2 regions of the Micromonospora sp. NPDC000207 genome follow, and region 1 is predicted to be linked to the other one. Evidence: riboswitches for the same ligand, from Rfam matches in the RefSeq annotation. Region 1 holds a riboswitch; the other holds the start of a gene.

Region 1 (7,244 bases):
CCGCCCCCCACCCGGACGACGACGCGGCGGTGCTGTTCACCTCCGGGTCCACCGGACCGGCCAAGGGTGCCGTCTACACCCACCGCCAACTGGCCGCGATGCGGGACGCCCTGGTCGAGTTGGGGCTGACGTCGGACGGCGCGGTGGTGGCGGCGTTCGCGCCGTTCGCGCTCTTCGGCCCGGCCCTCGGTGCCGCCTCGGCGATCCCGGACATGCAGGTCACCGCCGCCCGGACCCTGACCGCCACCGCCCTGGCCGAGGCGGTGGCCGCCGTCGACGCGTCGGCGGTGTTCGCCTCCCCGGCCGCGTTGCGCAACGTTGTCGACACCGGTCCCGCCCTCGACGACCGGCAGCTCGCCGCGTTGGCCGGGGTCACCTCGCTGTTCAGCGCGGGCGCCCCGGTACCGGCCGCCCTGCTGACCCGGATGCGGGAGTTGCTGCCCAAGGCCCAGCCGCACACCCCGTACGGGATGACCGAGGTCCTCCCGGTCACGGACGTCACGCTCGACGAGATCGTCGACGTCGGACCGGGCGACGGGGTCTGCGTCGGTCGGCCGCTGCCCGGGGTGCGGGTGGCGGTCGCCGCCCTGGACCCGGCCGGTGTGCCCGCCGAGGAACCCGACCCGACCCCGGAGGTCACCGGGGAGATCATGGTCGCCGCGGCTCACGTGAAGGACCGCTACGACGCCCTGTGGCTGACCGAGCGGCAGTCCTCCCGTAACCCGGGTTGGCACCGTACCGGCGACGTCGGCCACCTGGACCGCGACGGTCGGCTGTGGGTCCAGGGCCGCCTGGCCCACGTCCTGGTCACCGCCGAGGGCGTGCTCACCCCCGTCGGACTCGAACAGCAGGTCGAGTCGCTGCCAGGGATCGCCCGCGCCGCAGTGGTCGGGGTGGGGCCCAGGGGCGTGGAGCAGGTGGTGGTCGTCGCCGAGACCACGCCCGGGGTACGCCGTGCCGCCCTGGCCGACCCGGAACTGACCGACGCGGTACGCGCTGTCGTCGCCCCACCGGTAGCGGCAGTGCTCGTCGTCCCCGCCCTCCCCACCGACATCCGCCACAACTCGAAGATCGACCGGACCCGACTGAGCCGGTGGGCGCAGCGGGTGCTGGCCGGGGAAGGGTTCGGCGGACTGTGAGGGTCCTCGTCACCGGTGCCAGCGGCATGCTCGGCGGTGCCGTCGCCTCCACTCTCGCCGGTCGGGGCGACACGGTCCGCGTCCTGCAACGCCGCCCCAGCGACCTGCCCGGCGTCGACGAGCGGCGGGGGGACGTCACCGACGCGGCGACGGTCCGCGCGGCCGTCGACGGGGTCGACGCCGTGGTGCACCTGGCCGCGAAGGTGTCGATGACCGGTCGGTGGCAGCAGTTCGAGCAGACGAACATCTGTGGTACGGCGACGGTGCTCGACGCCGCCCGGGCCGCCGGGGTGACCCGGTTCGTGCAGGTCTCCTCCCCGTCGGTGGCCCACCACGGCGTCGGGCTGGTCGGTGCCGGTGCCGACCCGGCCGACCCCCGGCGGGCCCGGGGCCACTACGCCCGGAGCAAGGCCGCCGCGGAACTGCTCGCGCTGGCCGCCGACGGTCCCGACCTCGCCGTGGTGGCGGTCCGTCCGCACCTGGTCTGGGGGCCGGGTGACACCCAACTGGTCGCCCGGATCGTCGAACGGGCCCGGTCCGGGCGGCTCGCCCTCGTCGGGTGGGGCACCGCCCTGATCGACACGACGTACGTGACGAACGCCGCCGAGGCCATCGTCGCCGCCCTGGACCTGGCGCCCGAGGCCGACGTCCGCGGCCGGGCGTTCGTGGTGACCAACGGGGAGCCCCGGACGGTGGCGGAGCTGGTCACCCGGATCTGCGCCGCCGCGGGGGCGCCGCCGCCGAGACTACGGGTGCCGGTGGCCGCCGCGAAGGCCGGTGGTTCCCTCGTGGAACGGGTCTGGTCGCGGCTGCCGCGCACCGACGAGCCCCCGATGACCCGTTTCCTGGCCGAGCAGCTGTCCACAGCGCACTGGTTCGACCAACGCCGGACCCGGGCCGCGTTGCGCTGGACCCCGCAGGTCGGCCTGGACGAGGGGTTCGCCCGGCTGGCCGCCGCCCACAGGTAGGGCACCGGGCGCCACCCGACGCGACCGTCACGAACCGGCGCGGCCTCCCACGCGACCGTCACGAACCGGTGGCGGTCACCAGGCGCAGGGGACGTAGTCCTTGAGGAAACAGCCGTACAGGTCCTCGCCCTGCTCGCCCCGCACGATCGGGTCGTACACCCGGGCCGCGCCGTCGACCAGGTCCAGGGGGGCGTGGAATCCGGCGTCGGCCAGCCGCATCTTCGTCGGGTGGGGCCGCTCGTCGGTGATCCAGCCGGTGTCGACGCTCGTCATCAGGATGCCGTCGGTGAGCATCTCCTGGGCGCTGGTGCGGGTCAGCATGTTCAACGCGGCCTTGGCCATGTTCGTGTGGGGGTGTCCGGGGCCCTTGTAGCCGCGACCGAACTGTCCCTCCATGGCGGAGACGTTCACCACGTACTTGCGGCGGGCCGGCGCGGCGGCCATCGCCGGCCGGAGCCGACTGACCAGGACGAACGGTGCCGTGACGTTGCAGAGCTGCACTTCGAGCAGTTCGACGGGGTCCACCTCGTGCACGCGCTGCACCCAGCTGTTGACCGGGTCGAGGTCCGGCACGAGACCACCGGCGTCGATGGCGGTGGCCGCCGCGATCCGTTCCGGGGAGGCGGATCCGCTCGTCAACGCCAGGGCGGTGAGCGCGTGCGGGGTGAGCGAGACCGGCGGGGGCGACGCGGTCAGGCTGCCGACCGTCTCACCCCGGCCCGGGGTGGCGGCGAAGGTGACCACGTCGGGGAGGGGACCCTCGGGCAGGGCCGCCGCCTCGGCGGCGACGAGGTGGGCGTACGCCTGGGGGCTGCGGCGGACCGTCTGCGCCGCGTTGTTGATCAGGATGTCGAGTGGTCCCTGGGCGCTGACCGAGTCGGCCAGGGCGATCACCTGGGCGGGGTCGCGCAGGTCGATCCCGACGACACGCAGCCGGTGCAGCCAGTCCGCGCTGTCGGGCATCGCGGCGAACCGGCGGACCGCGTCGTGCGGGAAGCGGGTCGTCACGGTGGTGTGCGCGCCGTCGCGCAGCAGCCGCAGTGCGATGTACATGCCGATCTTCGCCCGGCCCCCGGTGAGCAGCGCCCGTCGGCCGGTCAGGTCGGTACGGGCGTCGCGGCGTTCCCGGTTCGTGGCGGCGCAGGTGGGGCAGAGTTGGTGGTAGAAGGCGTCCACCTCGCGGTAGCGCTGCTTGCAGACGTAGCAGCCCCGTGGCTGGTGCAGGACCCCGGCGGTGGTGCCGGTGGTGGGTGAGGCGAGCGGGATGCCCTGGGTCTCGTCGTCGATGCGGCCCGGTGCGCCGGTGGCGGTGGCGGCGGTCACTGCGAGGTCGGCGGTCAGGATCTCCTCCCGGCGTCGCGTCCGCCGCTGCTGCTTGATCGTCTTGTAGAGCCCGGCGGTGGCCCGCTGGACCCGTACCACGTCCGGGTGGTCGGGAGGCAGGTCCGCCAGGTCCTCGATGACGCGCAGGCAGGTCTCCAGCCGGCTCTGGTCGATGCCGTCCGGGCCGCCGTCGAGGGTGTTGTCCGCTGTCATGCCGCTGATGTCCCGATCCCGTCCCTGCGCCGGGGCTGTCCGGCCCACCCGTGAAGTCCGACCCGAAACTGTACGCACCACACGGGCGGTGCCGCACCCCGCCTCCGTCCACCAGCCCGGCCCCGCCGGGTGGCATCGACGGGGACCGGTGCCGCCCGCCCCCCGCAGGTCCCCACGACTTAGGTCAGCCTTCGCTGAGTTTGGTCACTCCGTTCGGCATCTGATTAGGTATGCCTAACCTAACTTCATGCCGGAGGAAGTCTGATGACGTCGACACCCCTAGCCCACGGCGACCTCCTCGACGAGGTCGTCATCACCACCGAGGCCGACGTCGACGCGCTCACCGAGGTCTACCACCGGGTCCACGCCGAGGACCTCCACCTCCTCGATCACAGCACCCCGTCGGCGAGCGACCGGATCCGGTGGACGGTCGAGGCCGACGGCTTCGAGGGGGCACTCGGCTATGTCGCCGGTGAACTCGTCGGGGCGGTGCTGGGCTGTCCACTGCCGCCGGAGACGCTGTGGTGGCGCGACCTGACCTCGGTCACCGACACCGCCCTCACCGCCGAGTGGCCGAACCGGACCTTCGCCGTGTGCGAGGCGTTCGTCCTGCCCGAGTTCCGTCGCCACCGCCTGGGTGTCCGGATGACGACCGACCTGCTGGACCGCCGTGGTGAGGAGCGGGTCACCCTCGCCGTCACCGAGACCAACACCCGGGTCTGGCACGCGCTGCAACGCCTGCGCTTCCAGCACGTCGGCGACCTCGTTCCCTTCCCGGGCTGGCGGTCACACCGGATGCTGGTACGGTCCCTACCGCTGTCCGCCTCCCGGTGACAGGCCGGGCCGCCGCGACGGATGTCGCATTGACATCCGCTGCTGCGGCAGACGAGACTGACGCGACAACTGCACACCTGCGCGTACGTGCGGGGGAAGTCCGGTCGAAGTCCGGCGCTGGCCCGCAACGGTAGGCCACCGAGGAGGGACCTCCTCGGTGACGAGCCCGAATACCCGCCGTGCCCGCGATGTTCCCGCTCCTCACCCGTCGTGGCCCACGGGTCGGAGGCCGACCGGCTCTGCCCCGCGCAGGCCGGGCCGGGTTTCGACGTCCGCCGGGCCGGAAAGGCGCGTCCGATGGTCGCCCGCCCGAGCCGGCACCGCCTGCTCACCCTGCCCAGCGCGGTGCTCACCGCCTTCACCCTCACCCTCGGCGTCGCCGCGCCCGCCGGTGCCGCGCCCGCAGCGCCCCCCGCCGACGTGGCAGCCGTCCAGGCCGTGGCCCCCCGCCCGGCCGCCGCCGCCGGCTGGCTGGCACGCCAACTCGTCGACGGGGAACGCTTCGAGGCGGTCTTCGGTGGTGTCGCCTACCCCGACGCGGGGCTGACCCTCGACGCCGTCCTCGCGTTCGCCGCCGCCGGGGTCGCCGACGACTACGGCGCGGACGCCCTGGACTGGGTCACCCGGGCGGACATCCGCGACGGGTACCTCGGCGACGGGGGCACCGAGGCCTACGTCGGTGCCACCGCCAAGCTCGCCCTCACCGTCGCCGTACGCGGCGACGACCCCACCGACGTGGGTGGAGTGGACCTGGTCAGCCGGTTGCAGTCGCTCCAGGCGACCGACGGCCGGTTCAGCGACCGGTCCGCGTACGGCGACTACAGCAACACCTTCAGCCAGTCCTTCGCCATCCTCGCCCTGACCCGTACCCCGCAGGGCGCACCGGGCACCGCCGCCCAGTGGCTGGCCGGGATCCGGTGTGCCGACGGCGGCTACCCGGTGGTGGCCGCCCAGGCGACCTGTGTCTCCGACGTGGACGCCACCGCCCTGGCCGTGCAGGCGCTGCGCGCCGCCGGTCGGTCCGCCGACGCCACCGCCGGTCTGCACTGGCTGCTGTCGGTCCAACGCACCGACGGAAGCTTCCCCAACGCCGACGGGCTGTCCAACGCCAACAGCACCGGCCTGGCCGCGCAGGCCCTCCGCGACGGCGGTCGGCCGCTGGCCTGGCTGCGGGCCCGGATCCACCTCGCCGGGCTCCAGGTCGGCTGCTCCGGGACCCCCACCGACCGGGGGGCGATCGACTTCGACGGCGGCTCCTTCGACCCGGCCACCGCCGTCCGGGCCACCACCCAGGCCGTCCTCGGCCTGACCGGCACCGGGTACGCCCACCTGTCCACCACCACCGCGACGCCGGGCGCACCCAGCCTGCCCTGCCTCTGACCCTCGAAGGAGCCCACATGTCCAGTGCCCTCTCCACCACCCGCAGGCGACTGGCCGGTCTGATCGCCGCAGCCGTCGTCGCCGTCGGCCTGGTCGCCGCCGACCCCGCTCCCCAGGCCGCCCAGGCCGCCCCCTGCACCGGCACCACCGGCGTCACCGTCGTGGTCGACTACGGTCCCCTCGGCGGCGGGGTCCAGGTCGGCTGTCACGTCGGTGACCCGGCCACCGGACTGGCCGCCCTGCAGGGCGCCGGGTTCACAGTGACCGGCACCGCCCGGTGGGGGCTCGCCTTCGTCTGCCGGATCAACGGGCAGCCGACCTCCGCGACCGAGCCGTGCGTCAACACCCCGCCCGCCACCGCGTACTGGTCGTACTGGCACGCCGCCGGCAGCGGCAGCCCCTGGACCTACAGCACCTCCGGGGCGAGCAGCTACAACCCGGCACCGGGCACCGTGGAGGGCTGGCGTTTCGGCACCGGCACCGCTCCGAGCATCACCGCCCCCTGACCCCGGATCGCCCCGCCTGACCCGGTGCACCGGGTGACGACCGTCGCTCTGGCGCAGTGCCGCCCACGAGCGGTACCGTGTCGACACCCGGTGCGCCGGGTACACATCTGCATACGTCCTGTGTGGGGGAAAGCCGGTAGAAGCCGGCGCTGACCCGCAACCGTGAGCGAACCATCGCGAGCCGGAACGCCCCACCCCGGACGAGCGGCTTCCACTGTCGAGGTCTACAGGGTGAAGTCCGGGCCACCGAGGATCTCGGCCACGCCGTCCGACCGGACGGACGCGGTCGACCCACGGATGCCTTCCGGAGCTTCCACCGACCGCTCTGCGAAAGGCACCCCATGCCCACCTCCCGGACCCGTCGCCTCGGCGGCGGACTCCTCGTCGCCACCGCGGCCACCCTGGCCGTCCTCGTCGCCACACCGCACGGTGCCGTCGCGACCTCGGCCGCCGCCCGTGACGGCGCGACCTGGCTCGCCGACGAGTTCACCGACGGGACCCTGCCCGGCCCGTTCGGCGGCATCGACTGGGGACTGAGCATCGACGGGGTGCTCGCCCTCGCCGCCACCGGCGCGGCCCCGGCGACCCGCGAGGCCGCGACCGCCCAGATCGCGGCACACGTACGCTCCTACAACAGCTACGACGACTACGGCATCGAGGGTTTCACCGACGGCGGCGCGACGGCGAAACTCCTCTACCTCGCCACCGCCACCGGTGCCGACCCCCGTGACTTCGGCGGGCACGACCTGCGGTCCGAGACGCTGTCCCTGGTCGCCCCCGCCGACACCGGCCACCAGCACGGCCGGATCACCAGCCGGACCACCGAGGCCACCGGTCCGGACGCCAGCAACACCTTCGACCAGGCCTTCACCGTCCTGGGC
Region 2 (7,244 bases), on a different contig from region 1:
CAGCCCATCCAGCCGGTCGGCCCGCAGGTCATCTACTACAAGAGCGGTGTACGCGACTACACCAGCGTCCGGCCGTTCCCGGTGGGCCTGCGGTACCTGGTGGGCAGCCCGATGACGACCGCGCAGCAGTTCGCCGCGGCCCCCGGTTACCAGAAGGGCTGGGAGTGCGGCGACAGCTACGACAACGTCGACTTCCCCGCCAACTGCCCGTCCGGGACCCAGCTCAACATCCGGATGCAGGCACCGAGCTGCTGGGACGGCAAGCACCTGGACTCCCCGGACCACGTCAGCCACATCGTGTACCCGAGGGACGGCGTCTGCCCGACGAGCCACCCGGTCGCCGTGCCGATGCTCGAGTTCAAGATGGCCTTCCCGGTCAGCGGGGACATGTCCCGGGTGAAGCTCGCCAGCGGCAGGGGCTTCACGTTCCACTACGACTTCTACAACGCCTGGGACGCCCCGACGCTGAGCGCGCTGGTCAAGCACTGCATCAACGCTGGTCGGCAGTGTGACGCCCGTGGCTACTCGCAGTTCGATCCGCAGGCCGGTGCGGCCCTGGACGAGCACTACCAGGTCCCGGGCAGCCGTACGGTCCTGGACCGCAGCGGGTGGACCGCCACCGCGTCCGGTGCCGGGCGGGGCAGCGAGCCGGCGAAGATGCTCGACGGTGACCCGCGCAGCCGGTTCACCACCGGCAACCCGATGGTGAACGGTCAGTCGGTCACCGTGGACATGCGCTCGTCGCGTTCGGTCAGCGGGATCTCCCTGGTCAGTAACGGTGCCGACTACGCCCGCGGCTACCAGGTGTTCCTCTCCACCGACGGGTCGAACTGGGGTTCCCCGGTCGCCAGCGGACCGGGGGCGGAGACGATCGCCGCGGACTTCTCGCCGCGTAACGCCCGCTACATCCGGGTGGTCCAGACCGGGTCGGCCAGCAACTGGTGGTCGATCTCCGAGTTCGTCGCCTTCTCCCGGTGACCGTCCGGTAAGACCCTTCCACCCACCGGCGCCGAACCGCAGGGAGCGAACCCGGATCGGTGTCGGCCGGGGGAAGTCCAACCGACCACTGTCAGCTTGCTGACAGTGGTCGGTTGTCGTTCACTGTAGAAGTCCATCGTGGGAGGCATGGTCTTGCGTTCTCCCGTCGGCGGGTGGGGGGATCTGCTCCGGCACCCTCCGATGCCCGCGCCGGTTCGGGTCACGGTGCTGCTGTTCGGTCTGCTGGCCCTGTTGTTCGCCCTGGCCACCGTGCATCGACTGGTGTCCGACTCCGGGTCGATCGGTGCCGCCGCGTTCTTCGCCGTCATGGCGGTGGCCAGCGTCGGCGTGGCGGCCGCACTGGTCACCCGGCGACGCTGGGCGGCCTACCCGGCGTTCGCGCTGTCGGCTCTGCTTGCAGTGGCCTCGTTGGGCATGTTCGGGGCGATCACCGTCGTCGGGATCGGCCTCCTGGCCTGGGTGCTGGTGGCGCTCAACGGCACCGCCGCCCGCGTCTGGCTCAGCGGGCGTCGCCGACTGCGGTGACAGGTGGGTGGGATCCGGAGCGACCGGGGGTCCCCCACCGTGTGCGGGACCCCCGGTCGTGGTGCGCCTCGGATCACCGGGGTTCGTACGTCTGGCAGTCGGCGATGTCCTGACCGGGGCCGACCCGGATCGACGGGGCGTTGCACTCCAACTGTTCGTTGAACCGACAGTCCGCTCGCTGGCAGGCGCCGACCTGGGCGATCACCCGGTCCAGTCCGCCCTTGGCGGAGGTGTCGATGAAGGTGGTGCAGGCGGCACTCTCCTCGCCGATGGTGATGGCGAAGGCGTGGCAGCCGTCGTGGTTGTACCCGCAGTCGGTCACCGTGCACTCGTGGACCCGGGGCATCTCCAGCATGTCGGTCATGATCAGCCTCTTCTCACAGGTGGTGTCCGGTCCCGGGGTTACCCGCTGACGACCCGGTGACGCCCCGAGAATCTGCCCCATTTCGGGGTGTTTCGGGAAGGGCTGCCTCACCTGACCGGGTCTGCCGGGTGGCCGGTGTGGCACTCCGGGTGGCGATCGTCGGGAACCAGCCGGCACGGCTGTGCGACTACTCCTCGACGCACCGCCCCGAGCGGCGTCGCCGCTGCCAGTCAGGAAGGCCCGCCCATGTCACTCGCCCCGGAGCTGCCGAAGACGGCCCCGTCGACACCTCCACCCGCCGGACCGCCCGGACGGCGGCAGCCGACCTCCGGCGCCGGTGCCCTGCTGTTGCGGCTGCACTTCTACGCCGGGGTGCTGGTCGCCCCCTTCATCGTGGTGGCGGCGTTGACCGGGCTGTTGTACACGGTCGTACCGCAGCTGGACGCGGTGGTCTACCGCCAGGAGCTGTTCGTGGACGCCGTCGGTGACCAGCCCCGGCCGCTCGCCGAGCAGATCGCCGCCGCCCGCGCCGCCCACCCGGACGGCACGCTGACCTCGGTCACCACCCCGGCCGCGCCGGACCGCACCACGGAGGTGGTGTTCTCCCTGCCGGAACTGGGAGAGAAGTCGCACACCGTGTACGTCGACCCGTACACCGCTGTGGTGCGCGGTCAGTTGGTCACCTGGTTCGGGTCGACCCCGGTGACCACCTGGATCGACGACCTGCACCGCAACCTGCACCTCGGCGACCTCGGTCGGCACTACTCGGAGTTGGCGGCGAGCTGGCTCTGGGTCGTCGCGCTCGGCGGCGTGGTCCTGTGGTGGCGTCGCAGCCGTGGGCGGCGGTTCCTGGTGCCCGACCTGAAGGCCCGCAAGGGGGTACGCCGTACCCGGGGCTGGCACGCGGCCGTCGGGGTGTGGTTGCTGGCCGGGTTGCTCGTCCTGTCCGCCACCGGGTTGACCTGGTCGCGGTATGCGGGTGGGAACTTCGGGTCGGCGTTGGACGTCCTGGACGCTCGCACCCCGCAGGTGTCGACCTCGCTCACCGGTGCCCCGGCGGTCTCCGGTGGACACCACGGTGCCGCTCCCGTCGCCGTCGAGGTGGACCCGGCCGACGCCGACACGGTGCTGGGGGTCGCCCGGGACGCGGGCCTGTCCGGGCCGGTGACGGTGACCCCGCCGGCCGAGGCGACCTCGGCCTGGCGGGTCGGCCAGGTCGACCAGGTCTGGCCGACCCGCTCCGACGTGGTCGCCGTCGACCCGTCCGCCGGGACCGTCACCGACCGGGTCGACCACGCCGACTGGCCGGTGCTGGCGAAGCTGACCTCCTGGGGGATCCTCGTGCACATGGGCGTCCTGTTCGGGGTGGCCAACCAGATCGTCCTGGCCGCGCTCGCCGTCGGTCTGCTCTGCGTCACCTTCTGGGGATACCGGATGTGGTGGCAGCGTCGCCCCACCAAGGACGGTCGCCGGGCGCTCGTCGGTGCGGCGCCGGCCCGGGGCGCCTGGGACTCCGCTCCCACCTGGCTGATCCTGGTCGGGGTCCCGGTGAGCATCGCTGTCGGCCTGGCTCTGCCCCTGCTCGGGGTGAGCCTGCTCGGGTTCCTCGTCGTCGACGTGGTCGTCGGTCTCCTCAGGTCCCGCCGGGCGCGGACGGGGGCACCCACCGCCTCCTGATCCCCGTCGTGCCGGACGACCCCGCCCCCGGCAAGGGGCCGGGTCGTCCGGCCTGGTCGCCTTGGTCGGGGACCAGCACGATCGGTCGCCTCAGCCGGGGGCCGGGGCGAGTGGTGTTCGACCGGGGGACCGGTCAGCGCGAGTAGTGCTCGACGACGAGCTGCTCGTCGCAGATCACCGGCACCTCGGCGCGTTGCGGGAGCCGGATCAGCCGCGCGGTGAGCCCGGACAGGTCGACGTCCAGGTACGGGGCGGTCCGTTGCGGAGCGTGCGCCCCGGCGGCGGCGACGAGGAACGGGGCCTTGGTCCGGCTGGACTCCACCACCCCGATCCGGTCCTCCGGCTGCAGCCGGGCCGAGGGGCGGTCCACCCGTCGACCGTTGACGGTGACGTGACGGTGGGTGACGAGCTGGCGGGCCGCGTAGATGGTCCGGGCGAAGCCGGCCCGCAGGACGAGGGCGTCGAGGCGGCACTCCAGGTCGACGACCAGCTCCTCGCCGGTCTTGCCGGGCCGGCGTACCGCCCTGTCGAACGCCCGCCGCAGTTGCCCCTCGCGCAGGTCGTACTGGGCCCGCAGGCGCTGCTTTTCGAGCAGCCGGACCTTGTAGTTGCTCTCTGTCCTGCGGGCGGCCCGGCCGTGCACTCCGGGCGGGTACGGGCGGCGTTCGAAGTACTGCACGCACTTGGGGGTCAGCGGGATACCGAGTCGGCGGGACCGCTTGATCTTCGGGCGGGACTGGTTCATCATCACCTCTCAACTAAGGTAAGCCTAACCTAATCGGAGGTGGTGGAGTTGGGCAAGATCCAGCAATCCCCGGCGATCGTCGACACCCCGGCAGTGCGGCTGCACGCGCTGCTGGCCCGCGCCGACTCGCTGACCCTGCACACCCCGCACCACCGGGCCGAGCTGTTCGCCCGACACGCCGTGACGCAGGCCGGTGGGCTCCGGCTCACCCTCCCGGCGGCGGCCGGTCTGGCCCGGCACCTCGTCGACGTCGGGGAGGTGCCGGCCCGGGTGGAGTTCGCCGAGCTGGGTACCGGCCGGACCGGTGACCGGGTGCGCGCCCGCGCCGCCCTGCTCGGGTGGCTCACCCCCGACGCACTCCACGGCGACGACCTGGTGGCGCACCTCGACCTCGCCTCCGCCGACCTCGTCGACCCGGACGGGGCGGAGGAGGTCGACCCGGACGAGTTCCGTGCCGCAGCCGGCTGTCCGCCCGACCCCTCGGGCCGCTACTGCACATAGGTTGCAACAGCCTCCCTGTGGCGGTATTCATGAGGGGGGATGCCGTTCGGTGTGGACGCTGCCGGACGACACACCCGGCCACCCCGGCGCTTGCGATGATCCGAGCCTCCGCCGGGGTGGCCACTCCGCTTCGCCGCAGCCCTGCGACGACCTCGACACGCCCGGACCCGACATGTTGGGTGTGACAATGCTGCGCTCCCTATATATGGTGTCGAGCGCAGCTGGTTCGGCCGTTCATCCCGAGCGGACGAGGCAAGAGGGAACCCGGTGGGAATCCGGGACTGCCCCGCAGCGGTGAGTGGGAACGACCGCCGTCATCAGCACTGGGCCGACACCGGCCTGGGAAGCGACGGCCAGTAGGAGACCGGTGATCCCGGCCAGGCCCGCGAGTCCGAAGACCTGCCAGCGCGCCGCGTACCCCGCAGTGGGTGGGCGGCGGTCCGAGGCCGCGTGGGACGGCCGACGCCCTCGCGAGCCCGCGTCGACACCGGCGTGCGTCCGCCGGTGTCCGTCCCGTGCTGCTGTCGGACCCTCCGGTCTCGAACTCGCGAGGAGTCAGTGGTGACAGTCACCGAGATGTTCCCGGCCGCCGCCGTCGGCGAGTCCGACCCGTCCGGGCCACGACGGGTCCGGGTCCGCACCCGTGACGGCGCCGTCGACCTGGTCGACGCCGGCCAGATCGCCCACTCGGTACGCCGGTGGGCCGCCGACCTGACCGACGTCGACCCGATGCGGGTGGCCACCCGTACCGTCGAGGGCCTCTACGACGGCGCGAGCAGCGACGAGGTCGACCGCCTCGTGGTGCAGACCGCGGCCGAGCTGATCGGCACCGAACCGCAGTACTCCCGGCTCGCCGCCCGGCTGCTGGCCGCCGAGGTCGGCACGGAGGTCCGGGGGCAGGGGCTGGCGACCTTCAGTCAGGCCGTCGCCCACGGCCACACCCTCGGCCTGATCGGCGACGACACGGCGCGGTTCGTCGCCACCCACGCCGACGTCCTCGACGCGGCCGTCGACGACGCCGGTGACCTGCGCTTCGAGTACTTCGGACTGCGCACCGTGTACGACCGCTACCTGCTCCGCCACCCGACCGGCCGGCAGGTGGTGGAGACCCCGCAGTACTGGTTGCTGCGGGTGGCCTGCGGGCTGTCCCAGGAGCCGGGGGAGGCCGTCGAGTTCTACCGACTCATGTCGAGCCTGGCCTACCTGCCCAGCTCACCGACGCTGTTCAACTCCGGCACCGCGCACACCCAGATGTCCTCCTGCTACCTGGTCGACTCTCCGCGTGACGAACTCGACTCCATCTACCAGCGCTACGCCCAGGTCGCGAACCTGTCGAAGTTCGCCGGTGGCATCGGCATCGGGTTCTCCCGGGTCCGCTCCCGGGGCGCGCTGATCCGGGGCACCAACGGCCGCTCCAACGGGATCGTGCCGTGGCTGCGCACCCTGGACGCCAGCGTCGCGGCGGTCAACCAGGGCGGCCGGCGCAAGGGCGCGGCCTGCGTCTACCTGGAGCCGTGGCACCCCGACATCGAGGAGTTCCTGCAGCTGCGGGACAACACCGGCGAGGACGCCCGTCGGACCCACAACCTGAACCTGGCCAACTGGATCCCGGACGAGTTCATGCGCCGGGTCGAGGACGACGGGATCTGGTCGCTGTTCGACCCGGACGAGGTCCCCGGCCTGTCCGACCTGTGGGGGGCGGAGTTCGAGGCCGCGTACCGGGCCGCCGAGGCCGAGGGCCGCTACGTGCGTCAGCTGCCCGCCCGGGAGCTGTACGGCAAGATGATGCGGACCCTGGCCCAGACCGGCAACGGGTGGATGACGTTCAAGGACGCCTCGAACCGGCTGTGCAACCAGACCGCCGAGCCCGGCAACGTCGTGCACCTGTCCAACCTGTGCACCGAGATCATCGAGGTGTCCAGCGACTCCGAGACCGCCGTCTGCAACCTCGGCTCGGTCAACCTCGCCGCCCACCTCGCCGACGGGGACCTGGACTGGGCGAAGCTGCGCGCCACGGTGCGGACCGCCGTCACCTTCCTGGACCGGGTCATCGACATCAACTACTACCCGACTCCCCAGGCGGCGGCGAGCAACCCCCGCTGGCGTCCGGTGGGGCTGGGCATGATGGGCCTGCAGGACGTCTTCTTCGCCCTGCGGCTGCCCTTCGACTCGCCGGAGGCCAAGGAACTGTCCACCCGGATCGGTGAGGAGCTGTACCTCACCGCCCTGGAGACCTCGGCCGGACTGGCCGAGCGCTTCGGCCCGCACCCGGCCTTCGCCGAGACCCGGGCCGCCCGGGGACAGCTGCAACCGGACCTGTGGGGGGTCACCGGCGTCCAGACCGACAGGTGGTCGGCGCTGCGCGAGCGGGTCGCCGCGTCCGGTCTGCGCAACTCGCTGCTGGTGGCGATCGCCCCGACCGCCACCATCGCC

What was found. Region 1 has a riboswitch for cobalamin ahead of ABT336_RS25575 (prenyltransferase/squalene oxidase repeat-containing protein). Riboswitches for the same ligand answer to the same signal wherever they lie in the genome.
Region 2: it holds a riboswitch for cobalamin, as region 1 does, so the genes downstream of both, ABT336_RS09415 (ribonucleoside-diphosphate reductase subunit alpha) here and ABT336_RS25575 (prenyltransferase/squalene oxidase repeat-containing protein) in region 1, are expected to answer to the same signal.

Annotation. Positions count from the first base shown of each region.
Region 1 is NZ_JBEPEQ010000162.1:2,463-9,706, reverse strand. It holds partial or broken gene ABT336_RS25595 (AMP-binding protein) at 1-1,139, shown strand, start outside; gene ABT336_RS25590 (NAD-dependent epimerase/dehydratase family protein) at 1,136-2,107, shown strand; gene ABT336_RS25585 (SDR family NAD(P)-dependent oxidoreductase) at 2,183-3,643, opposite strand; gene ABT336_RS25580 (GNAT family N-acetyltransferase) at 3,908-4,477, shown strand; cobalamin riboswitch at 4,506-4,673, shown strand; gene ABT336_RS25575 (prenyltransferase/squalene oxidase repeat-containing protein) at 4,688-5,857, shown strand; gene ABT336_RS25570 (SCO2322-related protein) at 5,875-6,363, shown strand; gene ABT336_RS25565 (LPXTG cell wall anchor domain-containing protein) at 6,705-7,244, shown strand, end outside.
Region 2 is NZ_JBEPEQ010000027.1:7,476-14,719, forward strand. It holds gene ABT336_RS09385 (DUF1996 domain-containing protein) at 1-978, shown strand, start outside; gene ABT336_RS09390 (hypothetical protein) at 1,180-1,524, shown strand; gene ABT336_RS09395 (DUF1540 domain-containing protein) at 1,598-1,888, opposite strand; gene ABT336_RS09400 (PepSY-associated TM helix domain-containing protein) at 2,135-3,565, shown strand; gene rpsD (30S ribosomal protein S4) at 3,699-4,310, opposite strand; gene ABT336_RS09410 (hypothetical protein) at 4,350-4,811, shown strand; cobalamin riboswitch at 5,017-5,232, shown strand; gene ABT336_RS09415 (ribonucleoside-diphosphate reductase subunit alpha) at 5,388-7,244, shown strand, end outside.